DNA from 2 places in the Maridesulfovibrio ferrireducens genome. Region 2 is predicted to be linked to the other one. Evidence: predicted binding sites of a transcription regulator. Region 2 holds the regulator's gene; the other holds the start of a gene.

Region 1 (15,348 bases), on a different contig from region 2:
GATGATGATGAAATCCCATACCTTGGAACTGTCTTCCATCTGTTGAATAAAATCTGCACGTTTCATACAACACCCATTTTTTTGGTCCGGCCAATCGTCACCGGATAAAAGTTTGAAATTTTTTACAGCAAATTAGAATCTGATTGTTTTCGTTTCTGATCAAAATGTGACATATTGAAAACAATTATACAAGAAAATGTTTTTATTTTGAAAAGATTATTAAAAACAGAAAGAAAACGAACCCTTATACAGACAAAACGCCATACTTATACCCATCAAAAACTCAAAAGCACATTTAAAGAGACTCAAATCACCCTAAATAAAGCCTCATTACTCTGACAAATGAGCACATTTTAAACAAACATATGAGCAGTACATGTTCACTTTCAATCGTCATACAAAAAAGGGAAATTTACCTTGCCTACACTAAGTTCAATTGCTAAAAACTAGGATAATTTAATATATTTTTTTGCAACAGCACTCCTCAAAACCATAATATTTATCACACATTGCAAGCGCTCTGTTCATATTTGAAAAGAAGGAGACGGTTATTTTGCCTGATACACTTAAAACAAAAAAGCGTAAGAACTTGAAATTTAACTTGAACTCATTATCAAAAAGACAACGTGAAATTTTAGATATTGTCAGTGATCAGGGCTTTGCGCCCATTGAATCACTGGCGCAGCAATTCGAAGTTACACCCCAGACAATCAGGCGCGACATAAATAAACTTTGTGAACACCAGCTTCTACAGCGCTTTCACGGAGGCGCAGGAAGATCATCAAGCGTTGAAAACGTTGACTATAGTGATCGAAGAAATATCCTATATCAGGAAAAAAGACTGATTGCGGAAATGGTTGCCAAACATATTCCAGATCGCGCTTCACTGTTCATAAACCTTGGGACGACTACGGAAGAGGTTGCTAAGACTCTTTCCGATCACAAGGGACTCAAAGTGATCACAAACAATCTCAATGTTGCTTTAATAATGAGCAATAACGACTGTGAAGTCATTGTTGCAGGCGGCATGGTAAGACAGCGTGATAAAGGGATTACAGGGGAAGCGACGGTGGAGTTCATCAAACAGTTTAAGGTGGACTACGGAATCATCGGGGTTTCAGGCATAGACGAAGACGGCACCCTGCTCGACTACGACTATCACGAGGTTCGGGTCGCCCGCGAGATTATCAACAACGCCAGAAATATTTTTCTGGTCACAGACCACACTAAATTCAACCGCAATGCCATGGTCCGCATAGCTGATTTATCCGAAATAGACGCTATATTTACTGATAAAAAACCTTCTATGGCTTTTCAGGATTTAATGAAAAGTAAAGAGGTAGCATTATATGTCACGGAGCCCGGACAAAAAAACGAATAAAACAGATAATAGCTCCCTATTTAAACATATCTACACCACAAACAATTAATTCAAAGGCTTACACCATTAACTCGGCGTAAGCCTTTTTCTTTTACGGTATACGTTGTCATTCCCCATCAAGACGTATACATTTTAACTGTTGGATTCAGCACTATTTATCAACTTCACAAAACAACAATCAAAAAGACTTTCCCTCGCAGGAACAGACTATCAAGAAGGATGTATACATTATGTGGGGAATCTACTCAGCTATTAAAGCCGTCATCCACCGCAAGCGTAAGTGTTGTAAATGCGGTCACAGACAGACAATCAAACCGGCAGATAAAAACAGATCCGTTAAATGTGAAAAATGTGGAAATTGCATTCCTGCATCAAACGATTATTTATAACAACACGAACAACTCTTAAGTCAATTTAACATATCTATTCTAGACCCTGCCCCCCCCCAAAAAAAATATAATTCACTTTCACTCGCTTAACCAAAAAACAAAAAGCTCACAGATGTAATATTTGTGAGCTTTTTACTTTTTTGCAATAACGAAGAGCAGTCTACTTAATGAAGTAAACTAAATAACTACTCCCTGAGATCCTGTGTATGTTTCGCTATTCTGCTCCTGATACGCACGCATTGCCATTCTTGTCAGCGAAGACTGTGCATCTATGCCCCCTCTTTCACCCCCAGCGCCCCGACCGCCTAAACCTTGACCTTCATTTTGACCAAAAACACTTGCAAGACTCTGATCACCATTTTTGAAAGCCTGTCGCAATTCTTCAGTAGAAACGACACCATCTTGATTCAAATCGTATTCGTCATATTCAACATCATCCTCACTTGAAGAGGAGCTTTCAGCACCTCCTGAGCCTCCAGATGCGGCAGAAACCATTGCTTCCATTCCCTCAGGAGGACTCATGGCAGATTTTAGTTCTTCACCGGAAATATTACCGTCGCTATCACTATCAAGCACATTGAACAGATCTTCAGTTAAACCACTTTCTTCCATGCTTATCTGGCTATCACCATCAAGATCCAGCTCATCCATAAACGAATCTAATAAATTTTCCTGCCCGCCCTGATCTTTGCCACCGCCCTGCATCATCGTGCTGAGTTCGCCCATCCGCGCCTTTTCTTCATGGCGCTTTTGCATATCAGCTAAAACTTCTTCTTCTGAAACATTGCTGTCACCATCTGTATCAACAGAGGTAAACATATCTTCGTTCATTCCGGTTTCTTCCAGACTAAGCAAACCGTTTCCGTCACTGTCTTTTTTTTCAAATACCGAGCTTACAAAATCTTCCTTACTCCCGCCCTCACGCGTTCCCCGCATCTGGGCCATCATATCGGGCGACATACTCGAATTCATATAGCTACCAACACCAGAAATACTCATGTCCGTCCTCCTTGCTCATGTTTGAAGATGAAGTACGGGAAAAAAGCTCCATACTTTTCCATGAACAAGAGTTCAGCAATATATGCCCCACATTTTGTTAAGAAAAGTTAAGAAAAATAAAGCGAGATTTAAGCGTAAAAAAAGGGTGTCTCACATCAAATGAGAACACCCTGCTATCATTATATTTTAATCAAAAATACGGATTTATCTTTACGGTTAATTAAAATTTAAAAACTCAAATATTTCACCGCAAACATCTTCTGACATGTCTAACTGAGTCTTCGAAGCGGCATTAATTACCTAAACTAAAAGCAACGGCTCAATATATAGACAAGTCTAGACCCACATCGAAAGTTATGATTAAATATAAAAGGATAAAAAAGTTGTTCATACATCAACAAGTGATGATGCGAGCCCGTTTTTTGCAAGATATTACCTTTTAAACAGGTTAAACATAATAAGTTATGGATACAGAAATAGACAATACACACGCCACCGAACCGCGAATCAATACCCTATGGCTGCCCATACTTATCGGCGTACTCCTTTTTTCTCTAGTTCTTGTTTTCTGGTGGACACTCAGAGAGGAAGATTTATCTAATCAGCATAATATGGTTATGCAATATACCGAAAAACTTTCGGCAAATATTCAAGCTGATATTCGTTCCCGAGTTCCTGCTTTGCAACGCATTGTTAATCGATGGGAATTCAGCGGGGGAACACCTGAAGCCAGTTTTATTAATGATGCAGGACATTATATTAACGATTGGCCGGGCTTTCAGGCTATTGGATGGGTCGACAAAACCCTGCATGTAAAATGGATCGTTCCTTTAGCAGGAAACGAGAAGGCTGTGGGCATAGATCTAGGTTTTGAAAAAAATCGGAGAACTGCACTTGAACAAGCTAAAAACGCGAGAACGCCTACAATGTCTAAATCTCTTGATTTAGTACAAGGCGGCAAAGGTTTTATCATCTATTTTCCTATTTATATTAAACAAAATTTCGATGGATTCCTCTCGGTCGTTTTTCGAATCAAACCGTGGTTAAATCACGTTTTCCTAACAGACGATACACCCAATGACCTTAGTGATTTCAAAATATGCGTCGATATAGACGGTACTACTGTTTACAGTCAAAAAGGGTGGGACATGTTGCAGGCTACCCCCTTCGATGCAACCACATCGACCATTGTTATGGGACACAAAGTAACAATCTCATGCCGCCCTACTCAATTTTTCTTTGATCACCACAACAATCTTCACCCAGCAATCGCACTATTGGTTGGCTCTATCTTAACAATTTTAATTTCATTCATTGTTCATCTATTTCAAAAAACATCATCAGAGGCGTGGAGAACTTATTCCACTCAAAAAACACTGAAATTCGAAATTCAAAATCATGAAAAAACAACAAGAAATCTTCAACACGCATCTGCCCGCCTTACTCTGGCTGCAAAAGCCGGAAAGATAGGTATATGGGAATGGGATGTCACAACAAATACGCTAACATGGAATGAGCGAATGTATGAGCTGTATGATGTTCCAACGGACATCAACCCAAGTTATGAAACATGGAGCAGCGCTCTTCACACCGAGGACGCAGAAGAAGCCGAAGCCAAACTTAAGGCTGCCGTCGAAGGAAAGGGTACTTTCGATACCGAGTTCCGAATCATTACTTCCGACGGAGGAATCAAATATATTCATGCCGCCGCAAAGGCTGAGCGCGACGCAAAAAATAATCCCTTACGAATGACCGGGGTAAACTGGGACGTAACTGATCAGAAAAATACTGAAGAACAAATACGCCACATGGCAACACACGATGTTTTGACTGGGTTGCCAACCTTAAAACTAGCCAAAGACCGCGTTGGAATGGCCTTTGCCATAGCGACACGCAAGGAATTGATGACGGCTGTAATGTTCGTGGACCTCGACGGCTTTAAAAATGTCAACGACACACTGGGGCATGATGCGGGTGATATGGTTCTGAAAGAAACAGCGACGAGATTACTTTCCTGCGTACGAAAGGTTGATACAGTAGCTCGAATCGGCGGAGATGAATTTCTGATCGTATTAAATGAGTTGAACTCAAAAAACGACATGGAACAGATTGCTGAAAAAATAGTTAAATCCATTGCAATGCCGTTTGTTCACGAAGACAAACAAGTCACCGTCGGCGCCAGTGTAGGAATCGCAGTATGCTCTGCATCCTGTGCAAAAAATGATGTTGAAAAACTCATCAAACAAGCTGACGAAGCCATGTACTCGATTAAAAAGACCGGGAAAAACGGCTACGCGTTTGCGGAAAATGATTATACGGACAAAAATTTTTAAAGCTTATACCGTTCATTCTCAATACAAAAAAATCCACTTCTTACACACGCTTGTTAATCCACATCAAAAATTATAGAACAGCGACCTAAACCCTGAAAAGCAACATGACTAATATTCAAGGAAAAACGCTGTGATCGAATACATATATACTTTGCCTGTAGAACCCTTTCTGTTTTTAGCTGGATTAATTGTCGGCACCATCATAGCAATGCTTGTTCATTCTCACCGGATGACACTGGCTAACCTCCGCGCTCAAAACCAGCAGGCTCAACTGGAAGAACGGCTGAAACGTATCCCAGAACTGAGTCTGGAATTAGCTGAAGCTCAAGACGAAATATCTGAGCTTAACCATGATCTTGCAGATCTGCGTGAAAAAAACGGATCAACCGGATCAACAATCAGCGCACAGCTGCTCCAAATCAGCAGAGCAGATAAATCTATTGAAGATCTTAGAGTTGAACGAAACAAATTTTCTGAAGACAGACAAATACTTTTAAGTAGACTTACAAAAATTAAAACCGAACTTGATAATGAACGGAAGCAAAGCAGTGAAAAACTCATTCTGTTAACCGAAGCGAAAGAAGAACTTTCCAACCAGTTCAAAACTCTCGCAAATGAAATTCTCGAAGAAAAATCCAAAAAATTCACTGAACAAAATCAGACAAATCTAACCCAGCTTCTAACTCCTTTGAAAACAAAGCTTGGTGATTTTCAGGGTAAAGTTGAAGAAGTCTATTTTCAGGAAAGTAAAGACCGAAGTGCCCTGTCTGAACAGGTAAAACAATTGATGGATCTTAACCGTCAACTGTCATCGGACGCTCATAACTTGACCAAAGCCCTGAAAGGACAGTCCAAAACGCAGGGAAACTGGGGTGAACTGATTTTAGAACGAGTCCTCGAAATGTCGGGACTGCGTAAAGGACAGGAATATGATGTTCAGGAAAACCACACCAGAAATGACGGTTCACGGGCACAACCTGATGTTGTTATTCACCTGCCCGACAGCAGACATCTCATAGTTGATGCAAAAGTATCACTCAATGCCTACAATGATTACGTTAACGCTGAAGATGACAACAAACGAAAGGACGCTGTTAAACGTCATCTGGAATCCATGCGCTCTCACATCAAAGGATTATCAGGCAAAAACTATCAGTTACTATACGGCTTGGAATCCTTGGATTTTGTGATAATGTTTGTACCGATTGAATCGGCTTTCATTCTCGGCAGCACTCAGGATGCAACCTTATGGCAGGACGCGTGGAATAAAAACGTACTGATCGTCAGCCCAAGCACTCTGCTCTTCGTTATCCGCACTGTCGCGCACTTGTGGCGGCAGGAGCAGCAAAGCCGGAACGCTCAGGAAATTGCCCACCGGGGAGCTGAACTATATAATAAATTTGTCGGTTTTGTAGAAGATCTTACAAAGGTTGGAGAGCGTTTAAATCAAGCGCAAAATGCATACGATAACGCTTTCAACAAACTGACTTCGGGGAAAGGAAATATCATTAGGCAAACTGAGCTTCTGAAAGAACTTGGCGTAAAACCCAAAAAAACATTACCGGCCGATATTGTCAGCCTTGCTTTAGAAGATTCGCAATGTACCCCTCAAACAGAAATTACCATTCCATCCCCCAACTAATCTCAAACTTTATAATTAATTAAAATATAACACAGTTAATCAACCTTCTTCATAAAAACGTTGACTTATACGAAAGTATTCAATAATTATTTTTCTCCGAGTCGGGATGTAGCGCAGCCTGGTAGCGCACTTGAATGGGGTTCAAGGGGTCGGAGGTTCAAATCCTCTCATCCCGACCAAGAAATTTTAAGGTCTTACGATTAATCATCGTAGGACCTTTTTTTTGCGCTTTTTTCATTCCAATTAAAAAAAGTAAAACCCCGCTCCTAAAAGAAGCGGGGTTTCATTATTGATCAAGTATTCCGGATTTGCATAAATGCTAATCGGAAGCACCTTCTGTTTGGACCAGCCCCTGTGGTTCTTTAGTTTTAAAGAATACGGGAATATCTGTACGGCCCAAGATGTTGGCACGAAGCTCAGCTTCAGGCAGCTTTGCCCATTCGGACTTGTTAGAGAAATAAAAGAACACGCCCATACCAGTCCAAGCCACCATGCACCAGCGGGAAGCTTCACCGATACAAGCTGGAGAACCGGGAATAAGCAACAGACCAATACACAGCAAAGCGGTAATTGTTCCCATTATACAACAGAACATGCGCATGGATCTATCTTCCACGGCAGGACTGCCGAGCAGAACGCGACGGGCTGCGAGACAGGAGAAAAGATAACCGATACCTGTTCCCACGGAACTCATATCAACAATCCAGACAACCACAGAGCGACCGGCAAAAGGAGTCAGCAAAACAATAGCGATAGTGAACAGAATCGCTTTGTAAGGTGAACGGTATACGGGATGAATATCACCGAACCATGCAGGCAGAATGCGACCGCGAGCCATGCTGAGAAGTAAACGGGAAGTGGCGATATAAAAACCATTGATTCCAGTACAGACAGCTCCCATAACAGCGCAGGCAAGCACGACAGCACCCATTTTACCGAAGGCCATAGATGCTACTTCACCAGTTGCCCATGCAGTACCACCGCTGGCGCGCATGACATCCATCTTTGCAAGCATTTCAGGATAAGGAATGGCAATACCGACAGCAAGAGTAACAAGACTGTAGAGAACAACACCGCAGAGAATAGCGACGATCATTATGTTACGCGCACGCTCCGGTTTAAATGTAAATTCTTCGGCAGCCTGCGGGACTGTATCGAAACCAGCAAAAAGGAAGGGGGAAATAGCAAAAATAGTAAGGACACAGGATAATGTAGTGCGGTGTTCTGCGAACAGCGGATACAAATTACCAATTTGAGCAGTCTCAAGCGAAGCCGACCCAGTGAACAAGGCTACAATGCCGAGGGTGAGCAACACGGTGAGAACAACCTGAAATTTACCGGCAAAACTGGTGCCGCGGTAGTTCATCCATCCGAATAGGAGGGTTGCTGTAGTCATGAGGAGAACCTCACCCGTATAAACTTCCCATCCGGCGATGAAGTAAAGCGATCCGAATTCAAAAACACCCGGGAAAAGAAAACGAAAGATAAGTGCCAATGCAGCTACATCAATACCAATGATGGCAACATATCCAAGAACAAGAGCCCAACCACAGACAAAAGCAGCCGTGGGTCCATACCCCACATAGGCATAGGCAAAAGCTCCACCGGCAACAGGGGCGTATTTAATCATATAACTATAACAAACAGCCACAAAACAAATGAGAATTGCACCTACGACAAAACCGATCAAGGTGCCGAGAATACCGGCCTGCGGCAAAAACATGTCTCCGGGCAGCACAAAACATCCCCACCCGACAATGGACCCCAAAGCCAGTGCCCAAACCTGTGACGGCGAAAGCGATTTATTCAATTTCAACTGTTCTTTTGACATTACCTTTCTCTTTTATTTAATGAATTCTAGGCAGATATCCCCGGATTTCCCGGACAGACTTACAGAAAGCACTCACTCCTATATTTCAGAGCAATGATGCTTTTCTACAACCCTTCTGCCATATGGCGTTATCCCTTATTACGTCGAGACATCAAAAGGTCATACTCCTCCAAGCAACCACACCATGCGGCAACTGACCTTTCTTTGACTGTAGAGAGGTGAACGAAACCTCTGCACCCTTCAGCACTTCAGTTGAAAGCAGCTTTGCCAGCTACTGCCTCGATATAAAGCAAATAGGATGCCAGTTAGTGAATTTATTCACCATTGCCATATCTCATTAAAAATAAAGAGTTTTTTATAACTGAACCTAAAAGTACAAATGTATAGTTAAAAAATATGTATCTTTTTCTTAAAAAATTTTTCTTTTTTGATTCTTTTTTTTTGTACGAAACAGACACAGTAGTTGGTACCAAAAAAAACAAAAAAACACACACATGATATTTATCAATTATATTAGACAAATACGAAATAAAAGAAATCTCCTACCTTATAGATGAAACTAAAAGCTTAAACGGCACCGGCTTTGCACAGCGCCCGCAAGTTCTTTTTTTCATTTGAACAAACCGGACAATGACTACTAATACCGCACTCACAATATTTCATAATAATCCGGGAGGACATTATGACCAATAAATACCGCGAAACTCTTATCAATGAAATTATCGACCGCGAGCTGAACATGTTTCTGGCAGTAAAAAACCGCGGAGGCACATCGCAATGTCAGGAACTCCCAGAATCTTTCCGCATCATGCGGGAAATGACTCACGGAGTGCTGCCGAACTCCTTTCTAAACTCCTACAAATATGATCTCAAACAAGCGGAAAAAGAGGGCCGTAATTTTATGACCGAAAAATATGCCCTAATGGAATCATTAATTCCGACCATCAGCAACTCCCCTCAAATAAAAGAGATTGTTCAAATTGAAAGTGAATGGCGCAAAGAAGTCGCGGCTCAATTTCCCAGAAGTGTTCAGCCCGATGGACATGAAAGTTTCTGCCGTTATCTAGGCTGTGAACTCCAGACTTACTCCGCCGCTACAATAATCGAGTACTACGACTACATGAAATCAGCGCAACAGGAACTCCGCAATCTTGTTCGTGAACGCTACGAACTGCTGATGCGCAAACTGGGCTACGCTTCGTTGCAGGATTGTGAAACAAAACTGACAGCACGCTAGCCGCCTAGCATGGAGAAAATGTCAGATGCCTGATTCCATATCTATTTTTGTTTTCTTCGCGTGGCTTATCGGCGGGTTTGTTTCCGGCGTCAGCGGCATAGGCGGAGCAATGGTCGCAGTACCGATCGCTTCCATCTTCATCCCCATGCATGAGCTTATCCCGCTCAGCTGCATATTGAATGTTGTCATGGACGGCTGTATCGCCTGTATGCATTTCCGCTACTGTCGCGTGTCTGCGTTGTGGCCCATGCTGGTCGGGTCTCTGCCCGGAGCTTTTGCCGGACTGTTTATCCTTCAATATGTTTCAGGAGCTATATTACAAGGGGGAGTTGGTGCATTGCTGCTCTACTACGTCTATTGGCAGCACACATATAAAGTGAAAGAAGCACGAAAAGAATCATGGTCGCGCGGCGGAGCAGCCGGATTCGGCGCTGGACTCCTTGGAACAGCTATATCATTCGACGGCCCCCCCATTGGGGCATACGGGCTGTATGTCGGCTGGCAACCTCGAGTATTTCTAGGAACACTCGGGGTATTCTTCGTTATCAGAGGCACCATGACCTGCGCCCTGCAATTCGGAGCAGGATTATATACTCCGCATGTACTGGAATATGCCATGTACGGAGTGCCTGCCACCATAATCGGGACTCTTTGTGCATTTCCAGTTGTAAAACACATAAACCTTGCAACCTTCAGACGCGTGCTAATGTGCATCATCGTGTTGGCAGGTTCAGTTTGCATTCTACGTTCCATGCTGTAATCTCCCTCCATTTGGGAAAATATCAAAAAAAACCAGGTCTGATATGCATAAAATACGCATCAGACCTGATTTTTTTAAATTTACCGATTACAACAGTACTAATCTATTTCTACATCAAGCAATTTTATTTTATAACGCAAACCGGCTCCGGTAATTTGCAGGATACGGGCAGCTTTCGCCACATTGCCTCCAGTAACCTCCAGCACATTACGGATGCATTGTGCCTCATATTCCTGCATACAATTTTTAAGCGGAACCACACTGTTTCTCTTAATCCCGGAGTAATCAAAATAATCTTTCCCCGTTAGAAAAGTTTCTCCCACCCTCTGCAAAGATTGCATCTGCTTCGGCCCCTGTGCGGAATCTACATTTTTACAGGCTTCGCGAAAATGAAGCGGCAGACAACCCCGTTCAATGGAAGACCGGTCCCCGAGCAAAGCCAGACTACCCTCAATAACATGCAATAATTCGCGGATATTTCCCGGCCAATCGTAATCAAAAAACATCTGTAAAATTTCGGGGTCTACCCCTATCGGCCTGCCGCCCTGATTCTGGTCAGAACTCTCGATAAAAGTACGCATCAATAGCGGAATATCCTTTTTACGATGACGAAGCGGAGGCACAGCAATACCCACAACCGCAAGACGATAAAATAGGTCACTACGCAAAATTCCCTGTCCCACAGCATTGAGAGGAGATTCGTTCAAAATACTGATAACCCGCACGTCCACAGGAATTTCAGTACGCGAACCTAAACGACGCACCCGCTTTTCCTGAAGCACTCGCAACAGCTTCGCCTGCAACCCAAGCGGCATGGAATTAAGTTCGTCCAGAAGCAATGTGCCGCCGTCGGCCTCTTCAAAAAGACCGGGCCTGTCACCAGCGTCTGTGTAAGCACCTTTAGCCGTACCGAATAAAATAGCTTCAAGCAGATTTTCAGGAATAGCGGCACAATTTTCAGCAATAAGTGGCTGGTTACGCCGCGCGCTCTCGGCATGAATGGCCTGAGCAAAAACTTCCTTACCGGTTCCGCTTTCTCCCCAGATCATCACATGTGAAGGGGACTTAGCCGCAGCACGAGCTTCAGCTAAAACGTCGAGTAAAGCTTCGTCTTCGCCCACAAGGCTGTCGAATGTATAATAATCATAAGTTTTTTTTATGGGCGCAGCTGATTTTGCGGGACGGGGCTTATGCTCCACCAAAGGAGATGTACCAGTCCAGATGGTAAAAGCGATGACTCCATCTTTTTTGCCGCGTTCAAACAGCGGAAAAAAATCCGAAACAGTGCTGGCGCGAAAATTATTCGTGGTTTTATAGAAATAAGACTTCTTCAGAACAGGCTCAGCCTTACGCAAGCATTCAATGGTAGGAATACACTCCAGCTCATACGGCACGTACAGCTTTGTAATGTGTTCACCTACAACATCAATGAGTCTGAAACTGTCAGCTTTGCGCTGAATAGGGTTCATATATTCGCAAATACCGTCACCATTCACCACTGCGACACCAATCCCCATGTCATCCCAGATAGCGGTCATGGAAGGATTCAACACGTCTTTACGGCTGATATCAAAAAATTTTTCTTTATTGAAATACAAATTTCACAACCTCGACTATTTGAGTGTTGGCGGGGTCTTTCGACGCCTTAAGCTGTTCTTTCGCTATCTAGACTGAAAAGAAATTTTTATCAAATGAAAAATTTTTATCGAAAAAGTTCTTTCCTTAAACTATTTGCAAACTCACTAAAAAACTAGAAAATCAATATTTACAGGGGTTTAATTGAAAAATACCGCATATCTCTAAATCTGGCACACCCCGTGCTAGTGAGAAAAGTAACAAACGAACGAATTCCATCTTTCACCCTGCTTCAGAAAAAAATTTACAACAAGGATAGGAGATAGAAATGAATACACTTTCTGCAAAAACAAACTCAGAAAACCAGACTGCTACCCCTAAAGGTTACGGCATTGACTGGAATACAGCGGAACCACGAGTTAAAGAACTCAAAGATTTTTTGATGTCCGCTCCTCAGGTCATGGACCCCGAACGTCTGCAATTTCTGAATGAAGTTTATGAAGAATTCCGTGGTGAATCCACTTTCTATATCCGCGCTAAACTTTTTGAGCGTGTTCTTACCAAAAAAAATATCTTCCTCGACGGCAACCCCATTGTCGGCACACTGACCGGTGTTCGTGCCGGTGTATACGCATACCCTGAATGGAATGTTGCATGGATCAAAGAAGAAATGCAGATGGCTAAAATGGCCTCTCTCGGTGAGATGAAAATCCCCAGCGAAACTAAAGAACTACTCGAAAAAACATATAAAAGTTGGAAAGGACGCACCTGTATCGATCTGAACAACAAAATGTTCAAAGATAAATACGGCATCAATCCTAAAAACTTTGCCAAGTGCGGCATGTATTATGAAAACGTCAGCGTTGCCAGTGGATCTGGTATTGCCGACTACCCTCTGATGCTGAACAAAGGTCTGCGCTGGCTCATCAATGATGTAAAATCCCGCTTTGAAAACTGCCCTACCACCTTGCAGAACAAAGAAAAGCATGACCTGTACCGTGCTATGCTCGTCACTTTTGAAGCAGTCATTGCCCACTCCCACCGTTATGCTGATCTGGCTGAAAAGACCGCCGTTGAAGAAAACGATCCTAAAGCCAAAGCTGAACTGCTGGAAATTGCTGAAATCTGTCGCCGCGTCCCTGAACACCCAGCACGCAACTTCCGTGAAGCTATCCAGTCTTTCTGGTTCATCCACCTTGCAATTGAAATCGAACAGATGGCCTGTGCAACTTCCCCCGGTCGCTATGGTCAGTACATGTATCCTTTCTTCAAGAAAGATATCGACGAAGGCAACCTTACCCGCGAACAGGTACTGACTCTCCTCAAATTCCAGTGGATCAAACACCTTGAACTGGCAGAATATCAGGGTAACTCATACGCACTGACCCTTTCCGGTCACACTGGTCAGTCCATCACCATCGGCGGCGTGGACAAAGACGGCAACGATGCCAGCACCGAGTTGGAAGAACTGCTCCTTGAAACTCAGATTCAGATGAAGAACATTCAGCCTACGCTGACCCTGCTCTATCATCCTAAAATGAAAGATTCTTATCTCAAAAAAGTATCAGAATGTATCCGCGGCGGTTCCGGTCAGCCTCAGATTCTGAACAACAATGCAGTTATTCAGCGCACACTGGCTCGTTTCGCTCAGTATGATGAAGGCATCACTCTGGAAGACGCCAGAAACTGCGGTAACTACGGTTGTGTTTCCACAGGCGTATGCGGCAAAGGCAGCTTTATCACTCAGGAAGATCAGCCTTGCCTAGCTAAAGTTGTCGAACTGATGCTCAACAACGGAAAATGCCCCGTCACCAAGAAAAAAGTCGGCGTAGAAAGCGGAAATCCTGCTGAATTCGAAACCTTCGATGACGTGTACAACGCATACAAGATACAGCTCGATCATCTCTTCAACATGTCCAGAAAACATTCTGACCTGAGCCAGATGGCACGTGTTCAGGTTGTTCCAAGCGTTTTCCGCTCCGCCATGTACGACGGTTGCATTGAAAAAGGTATCTGCGAAGAAGCAGGCGGCACCCGCTACCCTCAGGTCAACCCCATTATGACAGCAGGTATTGATGCGGCGAACTCCTTGCTCGCTATCAGATATCTGGTCTTCGAAACAAAACAACTGACCATGCAGCAGTTGCTTGACGCTATCAAATCAAACTTTGAAGGCTGTGAAGATATCCGTAAAATGTGCTTCGAAGCTCCAAAACACGGCAACGACGTTCTGGAAGTACAGGAATTTGTTCAGCAGTACTACAGAGATGTAGACTCAATACACCACGCTCAGGGCCCCGACTGCTTCGGCTACAGGACTCCGCTGGATGCATATTCCTTGTCATACCACAACTACTTCGGCGCACTCATGGGTGCTCTGCCTAACGGACGTAAAGCCGGAGTCGCTCTGACCGACGGTAGTGTTTCCGCAATGCCAGGCACCGACCATGAAGGAATTACCTCCCTCATCAAGTCCGGCGCAGAAGCCATCGACACAGTCCGCTACGGCGCAAACCACTTCAACGTGAAATTCTCCCCAGCAGTACTGGACGGCCCCAACGGAACCCGCACCTTGATTTCCCTGATCAAGACCTATTGCGATTTCGGCGGCTCACACATCCAGTTCAACTGCGTAAGTTCCGAAACCCTCAAAGCCGCACAGGTCGATCCAACAGATTACTCTGATCTGGTTGTACGTGTTGCCGGTTTCAGTGCCTACTTCACCAGACTGGATTGCGGCGTACAGAACGAAATCATTAAACGTACAGAATACGCATCATAAAAACTTAAAGATCAAACCGACCATTTGAAATCGCACAGAGACCCCCTCCTTATCTCTGTGCGATTTCACCCCCAAAAATACCCGCGGAGATACGATGAATCAGGGAATGATTTACAACATACAGCGCATGTCCGTTCATGACGGACCGGGACTGCGTACCACTATTTTTCTTAAAGGCTGCCCGCTGACCTGTCTGTGGTGCAGTAACCCGGAATCACAAAAAACAACGCCGCAAATGATGTTTTTTGAAAAACAGTGTACCGGCTGCGGCATCTGTGCAGATGTCTGTCCCAACGGAGCCGTAATTCCTTTAGACGGAAAATTCGGACGCGACATAGAAAAGTGTACTCACTGCGGTCTATGTACCGAATCATGTTCCGGCAAGGCCCGCGAAATGTCCGGCAAAATGATGTCTGTAG
Region 2 (15,348 bases):
GTTATTGCAATCTTGCTGCTTTTTAGAAAATGAAGAAGTATAACAAGGCGTTCTTTCGGACGAAAACTACGCTTCATTTTTCTTGTTTAATAAATGGATTGTCGAAATGGTTATTAAATTCGTAGAACTAATTCAATCAGACTTCGAAGATTATTCAACAATATCAGTTTTCGAACATCAGGCTCAGTTTGTATTCCCTATAGCGAAAGTTCTTTCCAGATTTTCTGGTAGAAACGCAGAAAAACATGTGTATATTGCCGGTGCTAAATGCGACGGTGAGGCGGCAGGCATAATTATTGTTACAAATTATTATGAAACCGCTGAATTAAAATCCAAAAAATTGAATGTGTGTTGGGTTGATACTTTGGCAACAGATAGGAAATATCAAAAACAGGGTATTGGAAGTAAATTGCTTGAGCATGCAATTTCTGCTTTATGTGGCAAGTTTGATTGCATGTGCTTGACCGTAAATGTCCGAAATGAAGCCGCTAAATCTATGTATATTAAATGTGGATTTGAAGATGTTGGTGAGTTGTATTTGGGCGGCCTAAGTGGACCTCAGAATATTTTAAGATATAATTTATCAGGTAGCTGACAAGGCTAATTCTGCGGACGCAGAGGTTTTAATATTGATTTTTCCCCAAAAGATAAGGGCTTAGGTTTTAACACCTAAGCCCTTATAAAACTGGCGGAGAGGGTGGGATTCGAACCCACGTAGGGTTTGACCCCTAACTCGATTTCGAGTCGAGCGCGTTACGGCCGGACTTCGCTACCTCTCCGCATATATATAGTGGCTGAAAAAGGACTTCCAGCCTTGGGGAAGTGGTAGTCATATCCATTCTTGATGTGAGACGCAAGGGAATTTCGTTAAAAAAATGGTGATTTTATTTTCTTTTTTGCAGGAAAAAACTTTGCAGCATAGTACGGCATTCGTCAGCGCGTACGCCGCCTAATACCCAGAATTTATGGTTGGTAAATGTCAGGTCTGTGCCTTCCATATTTGAGACAACGGCTCCGGCTTTGGGGTCCGGCGCTCCGAAAATAATCCCTGCCACGCGGGCATGAATTATTGCTCCGAGGCACATTATACATGGCTCGAGAGTTACGGCTAATATCGTCCCTTGAGGCAATCGGTAATTATTCAGATTGTTGCAGGCGGAACGTAAACATTTAATTTCTGCGTGGGCGGAGGGATCGTGGTCGCTGACCGGACTGTTACTTCCGGTTCCTAAAATTTCGCCGTCCTGTGAAAAAAGGGCCGCACCTATGGGAACTTCCCCTTTGTTGCGTGCTAGATATCCCTGCCGCATTGCGACATCCATCATGTCGCGCCAAGTCTGGCCTTGCGGAGGAGTGACGGGCGGTTTGCCGCGAATAATTATTTCATCAGGATTGTTCATAATAAAATTGGAGGAAGAATTTTAGTTCTCCCTCCATTTTTTAGAATATAATTTTTTAAACAGACTTAAGGTAATTCACGCCGCCTTCAAGCAGAGCAAGTCCTAGAGTGGGTACGTTGCCTCTTGTCCACGTCGGATGATTGGTGGGGTGGTTAAATGCTTCAGGATGCGGCATGAGGCCTAATATGCGTCCTGACGGGTCTGTTAGTCCTGCTATGCCTAGAGGCGATCCGTTAGGGTTGGCAGGGTATTCAAGAGTGACATCGTTAGTCTCTTCATCGATATATTGGAGCGCGATGAGATTATTTTCTACTAATTGTTCCAAAAGAGCATCATCGTTCGGAATTATTTTTCCTTCACCGTGACGAACTGGCAAATGTAGTGTTTTTATATTTTTTGTGAATATGCAGGGGGATTCCGGATTAGCTTTGAGATGTACCCAGCGAGCTTCGAACCGTGCGGAATCATTGTAACTAAGTGATACTTGGCGAGTGAAATAATCACCGCCGACAGCAGGAAGAAGCCCCAATTTTACTAAAAGTTGGAACCCGTTACAGATGCCGAGAATAATTCCGCCATCTTCAAAGAATTTTTTAATTTGATCTACAAGCGGGGTGCCGTCAGCAGTGTGTGCATGCTTCCAGCGAAGGGCTGCGGCCTGTGCAGCTCCGAGGTCGTCTCCATCAAGGAAACCACCGGGAAATATAAGATAATTATATCCTTCAAGGCTTGTTTTGCCTGCGGCAAGATCAGAAAAATATGTGATATCAACTTCGTCAGCTCCAGCTTTTTTTGCTGCATATGCTGATTCCTGTTCACAATTGGTTCCGTATCCGGTAATGACCAATACTTTAACGCGGGCCATATATTTTCTCCCTCCTAGGTTGACAATCGAAATATTCAGAGACTAGTTTGTCCGTGTTTTGAAGAGAGGAACATAATTGCGGCTCAGCTTTCCGTCAACAGCCTATATTCCTCAGGACGTACCGCTAACACAAAAAAATGATGTCGGATACGCCTGAATGCAGGATGTTTACTGGGTTGGTATCGTTTTGTGTTTTTTTTAATTACGACTTTATTCGTTGTGCATTTTGTTTTATGTAACAGCGAGATTTTAAATAAATAATCCATCATGGATGGGAGCATCATGAAAACCAAGTTTATATTCATTACCGGGGGCGTTTTGTCCTCGCTCGGCAAAGGTCTGGCTGCGGCCTCAATCGGCGCACTTCTTAAAGCCCGAGGGCTTACTGCGACAATCCAAAAGCTTGATCCTTATATCAATGTCGACCCCGGAACCATGAATCCCTTCCAGCATGGCGAAGTATATGTGACGGATGACGGCGCTGAAACAGATCTCGATCTCGGACATTACGAACGTTATCTTGATGTTTCGCTTAATCAGAACAATAATTTCACTTGTGGTCGTATTTATCATTCCGTTATCACCAAAGAACGACGCGGTGATTACCTTGGTGCTACTGTTCAGGTTATTCCTCATGTTACTGATGAGATTAAACAGGCTGTACTTGGTGTTGCTAAAGGTGAAGACGTTGCACTTATCGAAATAGGTGGAACTGTTGGTGATATCGAAAGCCTTCCTTTCCTTGAAGCTATTCGTCAGCTCCGCTCTGAACTTGGCAGTGAGAATGTTCTATATATTCATTTGACTCTTGTTCCTTATTTAAAAGCCGCAGGTGAAGTGAAAACCAAGCCTACACAGCACAGCGTAAAAGAACTTCGCAGCATTGGTATCCATCCAGATATCATTCTTTGCCGCAGTGAAGTTGAGCTAGAAGAAAGTATTAAACGTAAAATCGCTCTTTTCTGTGACGTTGATCGCGACGCTGTTTTTACATCCGTTGATGTCGAATCTATCTACGAAGTTCCATTGAAATTTTATCAGGAAGGACTTGATCAAAAGATAGCCATCCTTCTCAAGCTGCCTGCTAAGAATTGCGATTTACAGCCATGGAAAGATCTTAACTATAAGCTTAAGAATCCAAAAAGTGAGACAACTATTGGTATTGTCGGTAAGTATGTTGATCTTAAAGAGGCATACAAAAGCTTGCATGAAGCATTGATTCATGGCGGAGTTGCAAATGATGTTGCTGTAAAACTTCGTTATGTTAACTCTGAAGAAATTACTCCTAAGAATGTTAAAGCAAAGCTCAAGGGTCTTGACGGAATTTTGGTTCCCGGTGGGTTTGGTTCTCGTGGAGTTGAAGGTAAAATTACCGCAATTCAGTATGCTCGTGAAAACAAAATTCCTTTCTTTGGAATCTGTTTAGGTATGCAGTGTGCTGTTATTGAATATGCCAGAAATGTTCTTGGTCTTGCTAAAGCTAATTCTGAAGAATTTGACAAAGACGGTCCTGATTCGGTTATTTATCTTATTAAAGAATGGTATGACTATCGTACCAAGAAGACCGAATGCCGTTGTGAGGACAGTGATAAAGGCGGAACTATGCGTCTTGGAGCTTATCCTTGTAAGATAGTTGAAGGAACAAAAGCGATGGATGCGTATGGTAAACCTGAGATTCAGGAACGTCACCGTCATCGTTATGAGTTCAACAAAGAAGGTTACGCAGCTAATTTTGCAGAAGGCGGTCTTATTTTTAGTGGCCTTTCTCCTGACGAAACACTTGTTGAAATTGTTGAAATTCCAGAACATCCATGGTTTGTAGGTTGTCAGTTCCATCCGGAATTTAAATCTACTCCTATGAATGCTCATCCTCTGTTCAGAGATTTCATCAAAGCGGCTCGTGATAATAAATAAGTTGATTTTAGGGAGCTGAATTATTTTGACCCCTGATGAATTATATACAAAAAGTGTGCAGGGCCCGTTTATATTAGCGGGGCCCTGTGCCCTTGAAAGTTTTGAAGTAGCAATGACCGCGGCTAAAGTTCTGGCAGAAATAGCTTCACGTCTTGATGTGACGGTTATTTTTAAAAGTTCTTTTGACAAAGCTAACAGAACCTCTGTGGAATCTTTTAGAGGGCCGGGACTTGACGAAGGTGTAAAGTGGCTTGCCCGCATCAAAGAAGAAACAGGTTTGCCTATTGTTACCGATATCCATTCACCTGAGCAGGCCGAGCCTGTTGCCGCTGTCGTTGATGTTTTGCAGATTCCCGCATTTTTGTGCAGACAGACAGATCTTCTTGTCGCTGCAGGAAAAACGGGACGCATTGTCAATGTCAAAAAAGGGCAGTTTGTGGCTCCGCAGGATATGGCTCATGTGGTCGGAAAAATTCGTTCCACAGGAAATAATCGTATATGGCTGACAGAGCGCGGTTCAAGTTTCGGCTATCATAATCTTGTTGTTGATATGCGCTCGCTTTCAATTATGAAAGATCTCGGCTGTCCTGTTATTTTTGATGCCACGCATTCTGTTCAGCTCCCAAGCGGGCTTGGCGGAAAATCCGGTGGACAGCGGGAATTTGTTCCTGTTCTGTCTCGGTGTGCTGTTGCCGGAGGAGCTTCCGGGGTTTTCATGGAAGTTCATCCAGACCCTGATTTGGCTCTTTGTGACGGTCCAAACAGCTGGCCGCTCGATCAAACGGAAGATCTGATTAAAGATTTACTTGCCGGATGGAGTATTAAATATGCGTGTTGAGAAGTTGGCAGCAAAAATTAAGCTTCTTATTCTGGATGTTGACGGAGTCCTTACTGATGGAGGTCTTTATTATGACCATCAGGGAAATGTGACTAAGCGTTTTAATGTTCAGGATGGGCTCGGGATCAAATTTGCGCAGCAGGCTGGACTTCAACTTGCTGTTATAACCGGACTTAATCATGGTGCTGTGGAGAGTCGCATAACGGAACTCGGAATCACTGATTATTTTCCCGGTCAACGTGAAAAACTTCCTTTTTATGAAAAGCTGATAAAAGAAAAAGGACTCAAGCCAGAAGAAGTCGCCTACATTGGAGACGACTGGATTGATGCTCCTGTTATGCTGAAAGTCGGCTTGCCTATGGCCGTTTGTAATGCTCAACCTGAAGTTATCGGAATTTCTAAGTGGGTTTCAAGAAAGCCCGGTGGACACGGAGCGGTAAGAGAAGCTATTTCATTTCTGCTGGATAGTCAGGGACTCCTTGAAGATATTTGGCTCGAGTGGGCCGAATAAATGAAGCGGAGCAGCTTTGTTTTAATGCTTCTTACTGTGCTTTTTGCCGGATTTGTTACCGGTACTTTGCTTGGAAGTAAGTTTGCTCCTTATCCGCACATGGCGCGCGGTTTGGTCGACAGCCCTCCATTTGGAAGCGACAGTGATTCTGATGTGTCTGCCGAAGAAATTGAATTGATACAGGGGACGGGCGGCGATATTGAATGGATTCTTCGCGCCGGAAGTGCTGATTATGATCAGGAAAACGGAATGGTTAAGGTTGATAAACCTAAAGTTACTTATTATTTAGGCAGAGACCGAAAAGAAGTTTTTGTCCGGGCACTTTATGGTGAAGTCAGTCAGCAGGGTAAGGGTCTTAAATTATGGGATCATGTTGAAGGTCATTATGATGACATGAGGCTTCAATCGGATTCGCTGGACTTTAAGCCGAAAGATAATCTTATTTTTCTTGAAGGAAATGTCAAAGTTCAAAGTCCCTCTATTTATATTAGTTCTCAAAGGGTTAAAGTCGATTTGAAAACCAGAGAGATAATGATTGAAGATGGATTGGAAGCCCTGATAGCACCTGGCATGGTGGTAATGCCACAATAGAAGCGAGTATACATTTGAGTAGCATATTTGATAAAAAATTCTTGTTCCGCAGTTTCTCTCCTACTGCATCCTCTGCCTCTGCATATACTGCTTCGGCACTTATTTGTGCGGTTTTTATCCTTTCTTTTTTTGCAATAAGTTCTGTTGCGCATGCTTATGACAGAACAGAGCTCAAAATTTCTAAATCCATAGCTAATATTAGAGAAAAAGCGGATTTGAAATCTTCTGTTGTTTGGGTGTTATCTCCAGCGGAAAGTTTTCTTGTTGATAAAGGGGAAAAAGGATGGTTTGCAGTTTATCCGGCTTCTTCAGATTTATCCGGTTTGCCGATAGGCTATATTTCTAAAAAAATAGTAATTCCTGCTGCTCAGAACAGTCCTGTAGTGGATTGGGGCGATGTTCGATATGTGGGAAAAGAGCTTAACTATCATATTGAGCGGTCTTCAAAATCCGCTGTCGCCGGTAAATTAGCTGAAGGTGATAAAATCAAAGTCGGTTTTTTACGAGGTGGATGGTACGCAATTTTCAAGGCTGATAAGCCTGTTGCCTCAGAAGAAGATGCTTTGGGTTTTGTTAAAAAGGGTTTGGTTGATATTAAACTGGATGATGCCAGAATTAGATATGCGGTACGAAAAATCAGTGTAATTCAGAAGCCGGTAACGACCTCTAAGGCTGTCGGTGTGCTGAATCCCGGACATAGAGCTCAGGTGGGTAAAGAGAAGGGTGGAATGTATGCTCTTTATCGTATAGACACTCTTGTTAAAAAAGATACTCCGGTCTGGGGTTATGCTTGGGGCCCTTTCCTTGCCGCTTATCCAAAGAATCTGGAAAAGAAAAAAATGGCGGGAATCGATACCCGTAAAGCTGAGCTTGAAGCTGAAAAGAAAAAGAAGAAAGTAGAACTACAGAAACGTACAACAGCTCTTGCTTCTATGGATAAGGCGATGGACGAAGTCTTGAATGCTCCCATTGTGACTGAAACCATGTTTGCTTCGGCTGTACTTAATGTCCGCTCCGAGCCTAATGCGAAGTCTCTTATCGTCGACAAACTGGAAGTCGGGCAGGCTGTACTTGTCGGGCCGGAAGAAGGTAAATGGTTTCCTGTCTTTAAGGCTGGAGCAACAGCCGAAAGTGACAGTCTCCTTGTTGGATATGTTTATAAGGCGTATTTAAATGCTGAGCCTCCGGTCGAAGTAAAGAAAGATAGACCTGCTAAGAAAAGAATTCCCGGCGGACCGGATGAAGTGCCTATTAAAATCACTTCTAAAAAAATGACTTTCAGTGAAAACAAGAATCGAATCACTTTTTCCGGCAATGTAAAAGTCGTAAGGCTTGATGTTACACTGACATCGGATACGCTGACAGCTTTTTTAAAGGCCGGTGGCGATTCTCTTAAAGACACTCAAGATAAAATTAAAGAAATTGTGGCAAAGGGCAGGGTCAAGGTGAATATGAATAACCGTAAAGGATCATGTGAAAAACTGACCTTTGTTGTGGTTGATTCGATTATTTTGATGGAAGGTAATGCAAAGCTTCAAGACGGTCCGAATCTTGTTCAAGGTAATTTGATCAAGTTCTATCTGAAAGATAACCGTTCTGAAGTTGTCGGCGGGGATAAGCCTGTTGAAGCAATCTTCTTTACTCCTAAAAATGTTGCTCCATAGTTTTTTATTAACTAATTTTATAGGATTTATATGTCTTCGATAATCGCTAACAAGCTGGTTAAGAGCTACGGGCAGAAAGAAGTTGTCCGTGGCATAAGCTTAAATGTTAAGGAAGGTGAAGTTGTCGGTTTGCTTGGTCCTAACGGAGCAGGTAAAACCACCACTTTCTATATGCTTGTGGGAGTCGTTAAACCTACTTCCGGCGATGTTTATCTTAATAAAAACCAGATTACCAGTTGGCCTCTGCATGAAAGGGCCAGACATGGAATCAGTTATCTTCCGCAGGAAAGTTCTATATTTAAGAAACTTTCGGTTCGTAAAAATTTGGAAATAATTATCGAGCATACCGGTCTTTCCGGGAAAGATATTCCCATGAGAGCTAACGAACTTTTAGATCAGCTCGGAATTTTACGTCTGGCAGAACAGAAAGCGCTTTACCTTTCAGGCGGTGAACGTCGCAGGCTGGAAATAGCCAGAGCTCTTATTAATGATCCTAAGTTTATTCTGCTTGATGAGCCGTTTGCAGGGATTGATCCTATTGCCGTTATTGAAATTCAGGATATTATTTCTTCTTTGAAAGACATGGGACTCGGTATTCTTATTTCTGATCATAATGTACGTGAAACATTAAGTATATGTGATCGCGCCTACTTGGTATATGAAGGCCGCGTAATTCTAAACGGTGCGCCGGAAAGTATTGTAAAAAATACTAAGGCACGCAGGTTGTATCTTGGAGATAGTTTCAGTCTCTGATTTGTTGTTTTTTCATCTTTTTATTTACCTGTCTTTTTTTCTTTTTTCAGTACCAGTCCCTCTTTTTCATATCTTATTTTTATTATACAAACTCTCCTTTTTCAGTAAATTTACCATTGCCGATTTACAGTAAGGCTGAACATTGGTACACTTTTTTCATGTGAATAATTTTAGGTTAAAAGATCCTGAAATTACGGGCAAATCTGTACTAATTCTTGCATGAGCTTTCTTAGTGTGGCATACTTTAATCAAGTTCAAGGAAGATTAAAATATTTTTTTTGAAAATAGTTACAGGTTAATTTTATTCGATTAGAAAAATGTAAAAGATACTGCTTAAGCATATCATAGGGTGGCAGGAAAATATGGGACTGGAACTTAGACAACAATTAAAGCTTTCTCAGCAGCTGGTGATGACTCCTCAGTTGCAGCAGGCAATTAAGTTGTTGCAACTTTCCCGATTAGAACTGCTTGATACTGTTCAGCAGGAGTTACTTGAAAATCCTATACTTGAAGAAGCTGAAGCTTTGGAGCGTACAGACAGCCCTGACGCGGAATCCGGCACAGCGACTTTAGAAGATGCGGCTATTTCCCGCGAAGCTGATTGGGATAATTATCTGGGAGAATTTTCGAGTACTTCCAAGCAGGCCGGGACAAGAGAGTCAGAGTCTCTTGAAGAAGGAATGTCTTTCGAAGCGAGGATGACTAAGGCCACCACTTTAGAAGGCCATTTAGCATGGCAGATGTGTCTCTCGAATTTTACAGATAAGGAAGTCGCCATCGGTGAGTGCATAATAGGTAATCTTAGCAATGGTGGATTCTTACGGATTGAGTTGGATGAAATTTGTGAAACCTGTTATGCTGAATTCGAAGATGTTGAACGAGTGCTCTCTCGGATTCAGAGATTCGATCCAGTAGGGGTTGCAGCACGTACCCCTCAGGAATGTTTGCTTATTCAATTAGAGGTTTTACGCCTTGATGATGATCCGATTCTTGTTTCGCTGGTTCGGGATCATTTAGAGGATCTTGAGAAGAATCGTTATAAGCCTCTTGCGAGAAAGTTTAAGCTTAGTATGGAAGACCTCAAGAGCTATCTTGATCTGATGCAGACTCTTGATCCGCTTCCGGGGGCAAGTTTTTCGGGTGGGGATTCTTTCTATGTCAGTCCTGATGCTTATGTATATGAATATGACGGAGATTTTGTTATAGTCCTTAATGAGGACGGTCTCCCTAAGTTACAGATGAATTCATTTTATGTAGAGACTCTGGCTTCGACTAAGGGAGAAGATAAAGAATATTTCCAGGAGAAGATGCGCTCTGCACAGTGGCTTATGAAGAGCCTTTATCAGAGACAACGTACACTTTATAAAGTTCTGGACTCAATTGTAAGGTTTCAGAGAGGGTTCTTTCAAAGTGGAGTATCCAAGCTTAAACCGCTTATTCTTAAAGAGGTGGCTGAAGATATTGAAATGCATGAATCCACTGTAAGTCGAATTACGACAAGTAAGTATGTTTCGACGCCGCATGGGATTTATGAACTTAAATTTTTCTTTAATAGTGCTCTCGGACTTGATGATGGTTCGCAGGTCGGGTCCGAATCGGTTAAGGCGCTGATTAAGAAACTAATCAGCGAAGAAAATAGTAAAAAACCTCTGAGTGATGAAAAAATTGCCGAGATGCTCAAGGATGAACTTGAGGTCAACATCGCCAGAAGGACTGTAGCAAAATACAGGACTGCAATGGGAATTCGTTCCTCTTCTAAGAGGAAGCAGGTATTCTAGCAGTTCGGTAGAAAAGCATATTCACCCTTTACTCAAGGAGTATCCATATGAATGTTGCATTTACTTTTAAGAACTTTGACCCCTCCGACCACCTGAAGGAATATGCTAACACCAGATTTGCAAAGCTTGATAAGTTTATAACAAATCCGGACAATACTGAAATGCAGGTCATTTTATCAGTTGATAAGATTAGACATGTTGCTGAAGTCCTTTTCAGTTCCGATAATATTCATATCTCAGCATATGAAGCATCGGAAGATATGTATTCAACTGTTGATTTGGTTCTAGCTAAGCTTGAAGTTCAGCTCAGACGCATGCGCGATAAGATGAGAAGCCACAGGCGTAAGGACGTTGCTCCGGCTCGTATGGACGTAATCAGCTTCACAACCGAAGAAGAAGATAATTCTGAACCGACTATTGTTGAAACTGATCAGTTTGTACCAAAGCCTATGGCGGTTGACGAAGCCGCAATGCAGTTGCAGACTCTCGACAATGAGTTCCTTGTCTTTAGAAATGCTGATACTGAAGCTATAAATGTTATTTACCGTCGCAAGAATGGCGACTTTGGGTTGATTGATCCAGGATACTAACTGATGATAATAAATGATAATTTGGATAAGGATCTTGTGATTTATGAACTCGAAAGCTCTGATAAGAGCGGAGTTCTGAGAGAAATGGTGACAGCGCTTAAGGCCACAGGGCTTGAGCTAGATGTCGAGAGTGCTCTCCAAGTCCTTATGTCTCGTGAAAAATTAGGAACAACCGGTATAGGGGATGGCATTGCCATCCCCCACGGTAAATTGGATTGTCTTGAAAATATTGCAGTGGTTGTTGGTAGAAGTGGGGCAGGAGTTAATTTTGAAGCTCTTGACGCTAAGCCGTGCCAGATATTTTTTATGGTTCTGGCTCCTGAGCAGGGAGCTGGAAGCCACTTAAAAGTCCTTGCCCAAATATCCAGACAGCTTAAGGATAACAATTTTAGAGATGCGTTCATAAATGCGCAGAACCCACAAGACTTGTTGACTCTACTTAATATCACTTAATCGAGGGCATCACGGAGGTCTTTTAGGTGGAAAGTGCAGACTCGTTTCCGGTTATTGTTGTCAGCGGCCTTTCCGGAGCCGGAAAATCAACAGTTTTGAAGGTTTTTGAGGACTTACGTTTTTTTTGCGTTGACGGGCTTCCTGCAAGCATGCTGGCAAGGCTCGTTGAACTTTTTAAAGGTAAGGACGAAAATTATCGAGGCCTGGTTCTCGGGATGGACCTACGGCAACAGGACTTCGTTGATGATTGGCAGTCCACTTGTACAAAACTCGGATCGAGCGGAGTCTGCCCCAGTCTAATCTTTTTGGAAGCCAGACTCCCTGAATTGGTCAGACGTTATGCTACCACACGCAGGCCTCACCCTCTTGAATCCAAAAAATTAGGTCTTGAGCAGGCTTTGGAAGAAGAGAAAATTATTCTCGAACCTCTTCGTATGGCCGCAGATCTTGTAATTGATACTACGACTTACTCAATTCATGATCTCAGGCGCAGAATTCAGGAAAAGTGGTCGGAGTTGACTGAAGGAGCATCTGGACTCCGGGTTAATGTTATTTCTTTTGGTTTTAAACATGACGTTCCGACAGAAGCGGATATGGTCATGGATTTAAGATTTTTACCTAATCCCTATTTTGATGAAAAATTGCGTCTGTTCTCAGGAAGAGATAAAGCTATTTCGGATTATGTTTTAGGTTCGGAGCCCGGTTCGGTTTTTATTGAGAAATATTTGGATTTCCTTCAATATATTCTTCCTCTTTATGAGGAGGAAGGAAGATACCGATTAACAATAGCCGTCGGGTGTACCGGCGGTAGACACAGGTCTGTTGCCGTTGCAGAACGAATATTTGCTACTCTTAAGAATAGTGGGTATTCTGCCAATCTTGAACATAAGCATATAAATTTAAAGTAAGGCCGTATTTTTTGCGGTTACTCATATCGGGAATATAAATGGATACAGAAGCAAGCAAGGTCGGGATAGTGATTGTGACACATGGGCACTTCGGTCAGGCGCTTATTGATGCGGCTGAACTGATCGTTGGACCTCAGGACAATGTGTTGTCCCTTTGTGTGGATGGTACCAAAGGGATAGATGCTGCTGTTGAATCCTTAAAAAAAAATATTTCCGAAGTTAAAAGCGGAGCGGGTGTTTTAATCCTTACAGACATGTTTGGAGGAACTCCGACAAATTTGAGTCTTTCCCTTCTTCAGACAAATGATATTGAAGTTGTAACCGGAGTCAGCCTTCCTATGCTTTTAAAAGCTCTTCAGAAGCGTAATGACTCCCTACAGAATATGGCCGCAGAGGTCAGTAGAGCCGGTACGAAAGGTATTGTTATCGCTGGTGAAATGCTTCGAAAACGAACTTCAAAAGGTTAATTTATGTTTTGGGTGCGAATTGATAATAGATTGGTTCATGGCCAGATAATTGAAACTTGGCTGCCTTATACTCATGCCAAACGAATTATTGTTGTAGATGACGCTGTGGCGGGTGACGATTTACAGCAACAAATAATGTCTCTTGCAATTCCTCATTCCGTCAGTTGTTCTTTTTCTTCCATTGATGATTTACCTAATTCCGTGATGACCGTTGGATATGATTCAACTGGTGGGAATACCATAATTCTTTTTTCTTCCTGTGAAGATTTACGGCGGGCATTAGAAAAAGGGTTTAAATTTAACACGGTTAATATTGGTAATATACATTACGGCCCCGGTAAAAAACAAATATCACCCAGTGTCGCGCTCAGTTCTGATGATGAATCCTGTCTGCACTTTTTTAAAGGACAAGGGATTGAACTGGATTTCAGATGTGTTCCCAATGATCCTGTGCAGGTGAGGTTTTCATGAACTTGTTGCAAGGCTTAGCTTTACCTTTCCCCGCGTGGGCAGCGCTGATAGGTTTTTTTTTGCAGTTTTTTCTCTGTTCAGATTTTCAATAAATGCGGGATTACTTGAACGACCTTTGGTTGCCGGCGCTCTTTGGGGAGTGGTGACCGGGGATTATGTTACAAGTTTAAATATCGCTGTTTTTTTCGAGTTGTTCTGGCTGGATAATATCCCTGCCGGAACTTATATTCCCCCGCATATATTGGCTTCTACTTTTGCCGCTCTTGCTTTAACTACTTCGTTCGGGTTTACCGAAGCTCCTCAAGTTATGTTTATCCTTCTTGCCTGCCTTCCTTTAGCCAGATTAGGGGCATGGCTGGAAAATGCTCTCAGGCAGTGGCATAACCGTGGATATTACTCATTACTTAATTGGGCCAGAAGGGGAAAGTCCGGTGATGACCTGCCTCGAAGGCTTGTTGTTCAATCTATTTTAAGAACTTTGGCAACTTCTTGGCTTTTTTTCTGGACAAGTACCGTGATCCTTCATTACATACTTAGTATATTTTTTCACAAGTGGAGTGAAATTGTCACTTCTGTGGAAATGCAATGGTCTTTTTTATGGATTGCCGCCAGTCTCGGCGGGCTATTGGCTCTGAGACTGCGTAAAGCCTATGCCACCTTTGTCTTCGGTGTAGTTCTTTTCGGTTTTGTCCTTCTTGCCGGTCTTGTGTGACTTGGCAGGGGAAAAAGATTGTGATAGAAGACACAAGCTCAAATACGCACAATATTTTTAGGAGGAATTTAATTATGACTATTTATGCTGTCGGACACAAAAATCCTGATACTGATACTATCGCATCTGCAATCGCGGTCGCTGACCTTTGGTCTAAAGTTAAAGAACCAACTCAGGCAATCTCTCAGGGCGAACTTGCTCCTGAAACTAAGTTTGTACTTGAAAAGTTTGGTTGTGAAGCTCCTGCTATCATGACTGACGCTACTGACAAAAAAATCATCCTTGTTGACCATTCTGATCTTTCTCAGAGCATGGACAATCTTGGTAAGGGTGAAGTTGTTGCAGTTGTTGACCATCACAAACTTGGTGACGTTACTACTCCAAATCCACTCGAAATGTGGGTATGGCCTGTAGGTTGCACCGGTACTGTTATCAACGCAATGTACAAGTTCTACAATGTAGAAATGCCTAAAAACATCGCTGGTATCGTTCTCTGTGCTATCCTTAGTGATACCGTAATGTTCAAGTCCGTTACTACCACTGATGCTGATAAAGTTGCAGTTGAAGAACTTGCTAAGATCGCTGGTGTTTCTGATGTAATGGCTCTCGGAATGGAAATGTTCAATGTTAAATCTGCTGTTGCAGGTGCTTCCATGAACGACCTGATCTTCCGTGACTACAAAGATTTTAATATGTCCGGTAACAAAATCGGTGTTGGCCAGCTTGAAGTTGTTGACCTCACAGTTTTCGACGACATCAAAGCTGACCTTTATGCTGAACTTGAAAAAGTTAAAGCAGACGGCCGTCACAGCTGTTTCTTGCTTTTGACCGACATCATGAAAGAAGGTTCCGAAATGCTTATCGTTTCTGATGATCCTTCTGTTGTTGAAAAAGCATTCGGTGTTGCTCCTAAAGGAACATCCGTATACCTTGAAGGCGTAATGAGCCGTAAAAAACAGGTTGTACCTAACTTCGAAAAAGCATTCTCTGCTTAAGTTTAGTACAAGTTTTTAAAGCTTGATTCTGCCCGGCAAGGTTTTCCTTGCCGGGCTTTTTTGTTGGTAAAAGGTTTGATCAGATATAAAGACTGGTTGCTTGTTGCAATCGTATCATTTTTATTTAAGAATATATTTTAGTGTTTTTACGTATGCAGGTGAGTCTAGTCTTGATCGGTTTTTGGGATGAAGATCAAGATGTGTCATTTTTTATATTTCTAGAAACGTTCAAGTATAAGGTTTAGTATGAATATTACGCTTCTTTGTTATGCAACCTTTGCTGAAAAAAGTCCTGAGTGTGCGGATAAGTTTCCCATCCTTTCGGGCGAAACCGTCAGTGATGTTCTCCAGAGAGTGGGCATTCCTTTAGCTGAAGTTAAAATAGTGTTTATAAATGGAATTTCATCTGGTCTGGATGTTCAGCTCGCAGAAGGAGAT

The links. Region 2 encodes sigma-54, which starts transcription at its own class of promoters, with help from an activator protein. Its sites were predicted from a motif close to CTGGCACGGNNNNTGCTT; they were not measured.
Region 1: BLT41_RS12600 (glycyl radical protein) is a predicted target of sigma-54. The motif match lies at 12,378-12,395, and genes of this name have one in related genera.

What each region holds. Positions count from the first base shown of each region.
Region 1 covers NZ_FNGA01000004.1:2,851-18,198, reverse strand. Annotated here, with positions in the region: gene BLT41_RS12650 (glycerol-3-phosphate dehydrogenase/oxidase) at 1-66, opposite strand, end outside; gene BLT41_RS12645 (DeoR/GlpR family DNA-binding transcription regulator) at 554-1,381, shown strand; gene BLT41_RS12640 (CREC-EF hand family protein) at 1,948-2,769, opposite strand; gene BLT41_RS12635 (sensor domain-containing diguanylate cyclase) at 3,234-5,102, shown strand; gene BLT41_RS12630 (DNA recombination protein RmuC) at 5,233-6,744, shown strand; tRNA gene BLT41_RS12625 (tRNA-Pro) at 6,847-6,923, shown strand; gene BLT41_RS12620 (APC family permease) at 7,064-8,575, opposite strand; gene BLT41_RS12615 (DUF4125 family protein) at 9,258-9,812, shown strand; gene BLT41_RS12610 (sulfite exporter TauE/SafE family protein) at 9,838-10,572, shown strand; gene BLT41_RS12605 (sigma-54 interaction domain-containing protein) at 10,671-12,170, opposite strand; gene BLT41_RS12600 (glycyl radical protein) at 12,476-14,929, shown strand; gene BLT41_RS12595 (glycyl-radical enzyme activating protein) at 15,024-15,348, shown strand, end outside.
Region 2 covers NZ_FNGA01000002.1:1,992-17,339, reverse strand. Annotated here, with positions in the region: gene BLT41_RS04855 (GNAT family N-acetyltransferase) at 107-595, shown strand; tRNA gene BLT41_RS04850 (tRNA-Ser) at 687-779, opposite strand; gene BLT41_RS04845 (nucleoside deaminase) at 885-1,400, opposite strand; gene BLT41_RS04840 (phosphoribosylformylglycinamidine synthase subunit PurQ) at 1,456-2,265, opposite strand; gene BLT41_RS04835 (CTP synthase) at 2,548-4,179, shown strand; gene kdsA (3-deoxy-8-phosphooctulonate synthase) at 4,205-5,017, shown strand; gene BLT41_RS04825 (KdsC family phosphatase) at 5,007-5,528, shown strand; gene lptC (LPS export ABC transporter periplasmic protein LptC) at 5,529-6,119, shown strand; gene BLT41_RS04815 (LptA/OstA family protein) at 6,134-7,783, shown strand; gene lptB (LPS export ABC transporter ATP-binding protein) at 7,814-8,536, shown strand; gene rpoN (RNA polymerase factor sigma-54) at 8,899-10,314, shown strand; gene hpf (ribosome hibernation-promoting factor, HPF/YfiA family) at 10,362-10,904, shown strand; gene BLT41_RS04795 (PTS sugar transporter subunit IIA) at 10,908-11,357, shown strand; gene rapZ (RNase adapter RapZ) at 11,384-12,265, shown strand; gene BLT41_RS04785 (PTS sugar transporter subunit IIA) at 12,304-12,732, shown strand; gene BLT41_RS04780 (PTS sugar transporter subunit IIB) at 12,736-13,203, shown strand; gene BLT41_RS04775 (PTS sugar transporter subunit IIC) at 13,238-13,915, shown strand; gene BLT41_RS04770 (manganese-dependent inorganic pyrophosphatase) at 13,990-14,910, shown strand; gene BLT41_RS04765 (MoaD/ThiS family protein) at 15,157-15,348, shown strand, end outside.